Regions from separate parts of the Streptomyces sp. NBC_00377 genome, predicted to be linked through region 1. Evidence: riboswitches for the same ligand, from Rfam matches in the RefSeq annotation. Region 1 holds a riboswitch; the other holds the start of a gene.
What was found. Region 1 has a riboswitch for S-adenosylmethionine ahead of OHS71_RS06130 (amino acid ABC transporter permease). Riboswitches for the same ligand answer to the same signal wherever they lie in the genome.
Positions count from the first base shown of each region.

Region 2: another riboswitch for S-adenosylmethionine. It lies ahead of thrC (threonine synthase); the one in region 1 lies ahead of OHS71_RS06130 (amino acid ABC transporter permease).

Region 1 is NZ_CP107958.1:1,384,629-1,388,842, forward strand. Features, by position in the region: gene OHS71_RS06120 (transporter substrate-binding domain-containing protein) at 1-856, opposite strand, end outside; gene OHS71_RS06125 (amino acid ABC transporter ATP-binding protein) at 942-1,745, opposite strand; gene OHS71_RS06130 (amino acid ABC transporter permease) at 1,742-2,722, opposite strand; SAM riboswitch class IV at 3,121-3,240, opposite strand; gene OHS71_RS06135 (glutathione S-transferase C-terminal domain-containing protein) at 3,307-4,203, opposite strand.
Region 2 is NZ_CP107958.1:5,049,867-5,054,080, forward strand. Features, by position in the region: gene OHS71_RS22725 (glucosyl-3-phosphoglycerate synthase) at 45-989, opposite strand; SAM riboswitch class I at 1,160-1,325, shown strand; gene thrC (threonine synthase) at 1,344-2,657, shown strand; gene OHS71_RS22735 (MoaD/ThiS family protein) at 2,777-3,052, shown strand; gene OHS71_RS22740 (cold-shock protein) at 3,533-3,739, shown strand; gene groL (chaperonin GroEL) at 4,086-4,214, shown strand, end outside.

The DNA.
Region 1 (4,214 bases):
CGGCGATCAGGCCCTGGAGCGTCTCGCCCGCACCGGAGAAGGTGCCCGCGCTGCGGGTGGCGTTGGCCTTGCCCGCGGTCTGGGTGACGTTGTAGGCGATGCCGGGATTGGGGCCGAAGAAGGCGTCGATCTTGCCGCTGGCGAGCGCCAGGTAGATGCCGTTGCGGTCCGGGTAGTACTTGACGGTGAGCTTCTTGCCCTCGGACTCCAGCTTCTTCTTCCACTCCAGGAGGATCTTCTCCTGGTTGGTGCCGGAGCCGACGGTGACGGTGAGGCCCGCGAGGTTCTCGTAGTTGCCGTCGAAGTTCCACTTGCTGGACTTCTTGACCTCCCAGCCGAGGTTGTCCTGACGGTAGGAGGCGAACTCGTACTTCTTCTTGCGCTCCTCGGTGTCGGTGACGTTGGAGAAGGCGACGTCGACCTTCCCGCTGTCGATGCCGACGAAGAGGTTCTCCCAGGTGAAGTTCTTCGTCTCGGGCGTCAGGCCGAGGACCGCGGCCACCAGGCGGCCGAGGTCGGGCTCCGCACCGGTGAGGGTCTTCTGGTCGTCGCCGACGTACGCCAGCGGGGCGAAACCCGAGGGCAGCGCGCCGATGCCGATGTTCAGCCTGCCGTTCTTCCTGAGGGCGGCGGGCAGTTCGGCGCTGATGGACTTCACCTCGGAGACCTTCAGGGTGGTCTCCTCGGCGGCGCCGTTGGACACGCGGCCGATGGTCACGCTGCCGGCGGCGCTGTCGGTCGTGGTGGCCGCCTCGCTGTCACCACCGCAGGCGGCGAGCCCGGTGGCGAGGGTGGCGACCGCGGTCGCCGCGGTGATGCCGCGAATCAGGCTGCGTCGGGTGAAGTGGGCAGACATGGCCGTCCTTTGTGACTGGTGTGACGTGACTGGTGTGACCGGGTGAGAGGGTGGGCGTGGGGGGAAGTCGTGGTGGGCTTCGGTGTCAGAGCACCTTGCTGAGGAAGTCCCGTGTCCGCTCGTGCTGCGGTCGGTCGAGGACCTCGGAGGGCGGACCCTGCTCGATGATCCTGCCGCCGTCGATGAAGACGACCTTGTCGGCGACCTCGCGGGCGAAGCCGACCTCGTGGGTGACGATGACGAGGGTGGTGCCGCTGGTCGCCAGGTCCTTGATGACGGCGAGGACCTCGCCGACGAGTTCGGGGTCGAGTGCGGAGGTCGGCTCGTCGAAGAGGATGACGCCGGGGCGCAGCGCGAGGGCGCGGGCGATGGCGACCCGCTGCTGCTGCCCACCGGACAACTGCCTGGGATAGGCGGCGGCCCTGTCGGCGAGACCGACCCGGCCGAGCAGTTCGCGGGCCAGCTCCAGGGCCTGCGGCTTGGCGAGTTTGCCGGTGGCGACCGGCGCGGCGGCGACGTTGTCCAGCACGGTCAGGTGCGGGAAGAGGTTGAAGTTCTGGAAGACGAAGCCGATCCGGCTGCGCTGGGTCAGGATGGCCCGCTCGCTCAGCTCCCTCAGCCGGTCGCGGTGCCGTCGGACGCCGATCGGCTCCCCGTTGACGCTGACGTAGCCGATCTCGGGCTTCTCCAGGTGGTTGATGACCCGCAGCAGGGTGGACTTCCCGGAGCCGGACGGGCCGAGGACGACGGTGACCTCGCCGGGCCGCACGGTCAGGTTCACCCCCTCCAGGACCCGGTGGGCGCCGTACCACTTGTGCACGTCGTGCACCTCGACGGCGGCGGGCACGACCCCGGCCTGCTCGGCGCTCCGCACGGTCTCGGTGGTCATACGGCGGCCTCCCGGCGGATGCGGGCCCGCAGATCACCGAGGCCGGTCCGCAGCTTCTGCAACGGCGTCGGCGGCAGGGAGCGCGTGGCGCCCCGGGCGAAGTACCGCTCGACGTAGAACTGGACGACGGACACGAGGCTCGTCAGGATCAGGTACCAGACGGTGACGACCAGCAGCAGCGGCACGATGTCACCGGGGTAGGTGGACCCCATGGTCTGCGCGGTCCCGAACAGGTCGAGCAGCGACACGTAGAACACCAGCGAGGTGGACTTGACCAGGCCGATCAGCTGGTTGACGTAGTTCGGGGTGATCGAGCGCAGGGACTGCGGGAAGACGATCTTCCAGAACTGGTAGCGCTTGGGCAGACCGAGCGCGGCGGCCGCCTCGTGCTGGCCCTGGTCGACGGAGAGGATGCCGCCGCGGACCACTTCCGCGGCGTAGGCCGCCTCGTTGAGGCTGAGGCCGATGACGGCGATCACCATGTCGGTGGCCAGCCGCGACTCGTCGAAGCGGAAGAACGCCGGGCCGAAGGGAACACCCACGCTCAAAGTCTGGTAGAGGGCGCTGAAGTTGTAGAGGAACAGCAGCACCACGATCAGCGGGATGGAGCGCAGCGCCCAGACGTAGGTCCAGCTGACCGCCCGCAGCACCGGGCTCCTGGAGAGCCGGGCGAGGGCGAGCAGGATGCCGCCGAGGAGGCCCAGCACAGCGCTGTAGGCGGCCACTTCGAGGGTGATCAGCAGTCCGTCGAGGATCGCCGGCCGCAGGAACCAGTAGCCGAAGCGGTCCCACTGGTAGAAGGGGTTGGAGACCAGCCCGTGGGCGAACTGCGCCACCAGGACCAGGACCACCGCGGTGGCGATCCAGCGGCCCGGCCGGCGCAGCGGCTGGACCCGCTGGGCGGTGAGCTTCGGCGACGGGACGTCGACGGCGGGCGCGGCCTCGGCGAGGGTCACGGCGCCTGGGGGTTCACTCATGAAGGGCTCCGGCGGGAGTCGGACACCCCGGGTCACGGCGGACGTGTGCGGCGGTGCGCGCTTCGGCGGGGCGGCGGGGACCGCTCGGCGGCAGCGAACAGGGCACGGCGCACGGACGCGTACGGAGGACCGGGGTGGGGCGGACGACGGCGCACCGCTCGGGCGGTGTTCGTCAGGAACGCGGCGGCGGGGCTGCGCGGTCGAGGGGGTTGGTTCAGCCCCGACAGCGGGCACGGCCCGGTGCGGTACACAGTGCGCTGTTCACACGCAGGAGATCGACGGCGCGGTTGGCGACGAGGATGTCGAGGTACGGCCGTACGCAGCCCCGGGGGCGGCGGGCCGCCGTCCGATGTGCTGCGTACATGTCCGTCACCATCTCTGTTCCGGCCCCCGAGGGGCACTCGCGCTTACCGATACGTCATTACCGAAACGTCGGTCCGGTCGTCACCTGGGGCACCCCACCGCGGAGCGAGGGTTGCCGGTCAGCAAGCCAGGGCTTGTTGCTGACGCTCATGACCGTTCTGGGCCGTAAGTAAGACAGTCACCCGAACGAATGTCAACGGCGGTCCGGTGGATGGACAGGGTCAGGGCCGTTCGAGCTGCGGTCGGACCGCCGTGCCGTCCGCCGCGTGGGTCGCCCAGTCCAGGATCTGGACAGCGGCGCCGGCGGCTTCCAGGCCCTGGCAACGGGCTTGGTGGCGGCGGGAGATGGCGTCCAGGTCGAGGTGGGAGCCGAAGGCCGGGTGGGCGGCCAGACGGCGCGCGTAGGCCCACAGGGCGGGGTGGTCGGCGACCCGGTGCACGACGGCGGCGTCGAGGTGATGGCGGTGCACGGTGTCGAGCTGGACCAGCGCGACCCACAACTCCACGTCGGCTGCCGTGATCTGATCACTGATCAGGTGTTCGTGGGCGCCGATCCCCCGTTCCAGCACGCCGAGCGTGGTGAGCAGCGTGTCGAGCGCTGCGGCGCGCTCCTCCTCCCCGGTGTCGGCCGCTCCGGCCCGCTGTGCGGCCTCCTCGATGCCCTGGGCGCACATCCGCTCGACGGCCTCGATCTGCGATTCGGCGCCGCCCGGGTACAGGGTGGCGCGGCTGCCGCCGAAGTGCCGGGCGAGGTCGCGGGCGATGTCAGGGCCGTGGCTGCTGACGATGCGCCCGGACCAGTCGTCGCTGAGGACCGGCGCGAGGGCGGGCCCTGTGTACCGGTGCGCGCTGGCGTCGTACAGGGGGCGCAGCGCGGAGTGGCCTCCGTCGGCGCAGTCGGGGACGGCGGGCAGAAAGGTGACCGGGCAGGCCCGGTCCAGACCCAGGAGGCTGTGGGTGACGGCGATGCGCAGACAGTCGGGGTCGGCGGCCGCCAGGTGGAGGCGGTAGCGGCGCGGCACGGCGTAGTGGCCGCTGCGCGCGTCCCGGCCGATCCGGCCCCGGAAGGCGGGGGCGGGGCGGGCGGACTGGTGGACGGCCAGTGGTGTGACGGACATGACTCTCCCCG
Region 2 (4,214 bases), 3.7 Mb from region 1:
CACGCTTCAGTGATCGCTGTCACCGGCCTCCGTGGACAGCACAACTAGGCCACCTTCCGGGTCGCGTACTCCGCGATCTCCGCCATCGGCGGCCGTTCCTCGGTGTCCACGGAGTAGGTGCGCGGCTCGAAGCCGTCGGAGCTGCGTTCGAACTGGGTGAGGGACGGGCGGATCAGGTGTCCGCGGGCCAGCCGGAGCTGGGCGGTGCGGTAGATGGCCGCCGCCATCCGGCCCAGCGCCTGGCCGTCCTGGTGGCGGTGCTTGCGCACACCGACGTCGACCTGGGCGAGGGCGTCCAGGCCCACCAGGTGCAGGGCGTCGACCAGCATGCCCAGCTCCACTCCGTAGCCGACGGGGAACGGCAACTGCTCCAGCAGGCTGCGGCGGGCCGCGTACTCGCCGCCGAGCGGCTGCACGAACCCGGCCAGCTGCGGCCAGTGCATGTTGAGCAGCGGGCGGGCCATCAGCTCGGTGACCCTTCCGCCCTGGCCGGCCGCCCCGCCCAGCGGACGGTCGTACATGGCCTTGACCAGGTTCACCCCGGGGTCGGTGAGCAGCGGGCCGACGATCCCCGAGACGAAGTCGGAGGAGAACTCCCGCAGGTCGGCGTCGATGAAACAGACGATGTCCCCGGTGGTGGCCAGCAGCGAGCGCCACAGGACCTCGCCCTTGCCCGGCACGGCCGGTATGCGCGGCAGGATGTCGTCCCGGTGGACGACGCGCGCCCCGGCCGCCGCGGCCACCTGGGACGTACGGTCGGTCGACCCCGAGTCGACGACGACTATCTCGTCGACGAGCGGGACCTGGTGCATGAGGTCGTGCCGGATGATCGCGACGATGTCACCGACCGTCTCCTCCTCGTTCAGCGCGGGCAGGACGACGGACACCGACTGGTTGGTGGCGCGCTTCGCGGCCAGGATCCCGTGCAGCGGACGGTCGGTCAGGGACCAGGAGCGGGTGGCCAGCCAGCGCTCGGTTTCTTGAAGCACAGTCTGCGGCTCCTCACTGTCGTGATCACACCGGGTGCACGGAGGGTGACCGTGTGATCCATCTCGCGGTTCGGACGACTATCTCAACTGTCCTGGCCTTCGGTTACAGTCTTGAACAACGCGGATGACCATCGCATGTCCGAGGTCGCCCCCCGTTCACAACTTCATACCGCTCATCCAGAGGGGCAGAGGGATACGGCCCGATGAAGCCCCGGCAACCCTCCAGCCGGTCTCGTGACGATCACTGATTCACTTCGTGGTCGCTCCGCGGGGCTCCCGGCTCGGGAAGGTGCCAAATCCGTCTCACGGCGAGATGCGTCGTGAGGAAGATGAGGAGAAAGGGCCTCGCCTCACATGGCTGCGCAGACTGTTGCAAGCACGACTGATGCAAGCACCACCGACTCTACGACGACCTCGGCTGCCGACCTCGGTCCGGCCACCGCGTTGAGCTGCCGCGAGTGCGGCCACCGGGTGCCTCTCGGCCCGGTCTTCGCCTGCGAGGAGTGTTTCGGCCCGCTCGAGATCGCGTACGACTTCTCCTCCTACGACACGGAGGAGCTCCGCAAGCGCATCGAGGCGGGACCCGCGAACATCTGGCGCTACGCGCCGCTGCTGCCCGTCCCCGCGGATGTGGCCGACAAGCCCAACATCAACCCCGGCTGGACCAAGCTCGTGCAGGCCGACAACCTCGCCCGCGAGCTGGGCGTCGAGGCCGGCAAGCTGTTCGTCAAGGACGACTCCGGCAACCCGACGCACTCCTTCAAGGACCGCGTCGTCGCCCAGGCCATCGAGGCCGCCCGCGCGTTCGGCTTCACCACGCTGTCCTGCTCCTCCACGGGCAACCTGGCCGGCGCCGTCGGCGCGGCAGCCGCCCGGGCCGGCTTCCGGTCCTGCGTGTTCATCCCGCACGACCTGGAGCAGGGCAAGGTCGTCATGGCCGCGATCTACGGCGGCGAGCTCGTCGGCATCGAGGGCAACTACGACGACGTCAACCGCTTCTGCTCCGAGCTCATCGGCGACTCGGCGGGCGAGGGCTGGGGCTTCGTCAACGTCAACCTGCGGCCGTACTACGCCGAGGGCTCCAAGACGCTGGCGTACGAGATCTGCGAGCAGCTCGGCTGGCGGCTGCCGGACCAGCTGGTCGTGCCGATCGCCTCCGGGTCCCAGCTGACGAAGATCGACAAGGGCCTCCAGGAGCTGATCAAGCTCGGGCTGGTCGAGGACAGGCCGTACAAGATCTTCGGTGCGCAGGCCGAGGGCTGCTCCCCGGTCTCCGTCGCCTACAAGGCCGGGCACGACGTGGTGCGCCCGCAGAAGCCGAACACCATCGCCAAGTCGCTGGCCATCGGCAACCCGGCGGACGGTCCGTACGTCCTCGACATCGCCCGGCGCACCGGCGGCGCGGTGGAGGACGTGAACGACGAGCAGATCGTCGACGCGATCAAGCTGCTGGCGCGGACCGAGGGCATCTTCGCCGAGACCGCCGGCGGGGTGACGGTGGGTGTGACGCGCAAGCTGATCGAGAACGGTCTTCTCGACCCGACACTCATCACCGTCGTGCTGAACACCGGCGACGGTCTGAAGACGCTGGACGCGGTGGCCGACACCGGTCTGACCGCGACCATCCGCCCGACCCTGGAGTCGTTCCGGGACGCGGGTCTCGGCTGAGAGATTCGTTGTCCGTCTGCGGCGCGTGGGGCCGGCCGCCCCCGCGCGGCGGCAGCCGCACGATCCAGACAGCCCCGCGCCCCTCAGGGGGCGCTCCGCCCGACCGGAGGTCGAAAGCCATGAGCGTTACCGTCCGCATCCCCACCATCCTTCGCACCTACACGGGTGGCGCCGCCGAGGTGAAGGCCGAGGGGGCGACCCTGGGCGAGGTCATCTCCGACCTGGAGAAGAACCACACCGGCATCGCCGCCCGGGTCCTGGACGACCAGGGCAAGCTGCGCCGGTTCGTCAACGTGTACGTGAACGACGACGACGTGCGCTTCGAGCAGGGTCTTGAGACGGCCACTCCGGACGGCGCGGGGATCTCCATCATTCCCGCGGTCGCTGGCGGCTGAAGGACGGCCGTTCGGCGCCCGTCGGTACCCGCTGGTAGTACCCACCGGTAGTAACCGTCGGTAACAGTGATTACCGAGTGTTCATCGAATTGCCCTCTCCGCGATAGAAGCGGAGGGGGCAATTCAGTGTGGTTGAGCGCGGTACAGTTGGGGAACCCGGTCCCGATCACCGGTTCCGGCGCCTTTTCTTTCCGCCCTGCGCCCGACAAGAAGCAGCCAAAGTGTGCGCCTCTTTCGTGGCTTTTGCGGCCTTTGTGGGGCCCGACTTGCCCTCAATTCAGGCGAATTCTCGCCACATTCCGGATCCCGTACGTCCGGAATTCTCGTCCGACTGACCTGTTGCAGACGGCAGTTGGACAGATACATTCAGCCGCGGTCGACGCGTTCCGGCGCACGCCCCCAAGCCAACCGGGGGGTGAGGTCTGACCCGGATCCGCGAAGTGTGGGTCCGTGCAAGGGCCAGTAATAGGGGAGTTAGGCATGGCTCAGGGCACCGTCAAATGGTTCAACGCGGAGAAGGGGTACGGCTTCATCGCGGTCGACGGTGGTGCGGATGTTTTCGTCCACTACAGCGCGATTCAGATGGACGGCTACCGCACCCTGGAAGAGGGTCAGCGGGTCGATTTCGAGATCTCGCAGGGTCAGAAGGGGCCGCAGGCGGACATGGTCCGTCTCGCGACCGGCTGAAGCACGCGCCGACTGAAAGCGTCGTTCTTCTGTACATCTGACGAAGGGCTCGCACCCCCACGGGGGGCGAGCCCTTCGGTCTGTCCCGGGGTGGTCCTGGAGGCGACCGCGAGACGCCCCCGGCGAGTGTCCGGAAGGACCCCGTTCCGGCGGAGGCGCTTGCACTCTCATGGGTCGAGTGCTAATCATTGGCGTTAGCACTCTGAAGGTGAGAGTGACAACGAGGACCGGGTCGGTGAGGCCCGCAGGCCAGGTGGGGCAAGGAACCACGAGGCCGGCGAGCCGTCCGTCGCGGGCGCCAGCGCGGTCCGGAGCAATCCACCCCAGTCCGGGAGGACCACTTCACATGGCCAAGATCATCGCGTTCGACGAGGAGGCACGGCGCGGCCTCGAGCGCGGCATGAACCAGCTCGCGGACGCCGTGAAGGTGACGCTCGGCCCCAAGGGCCGCAACGTCGTCCTCGAGAAGAAGTGG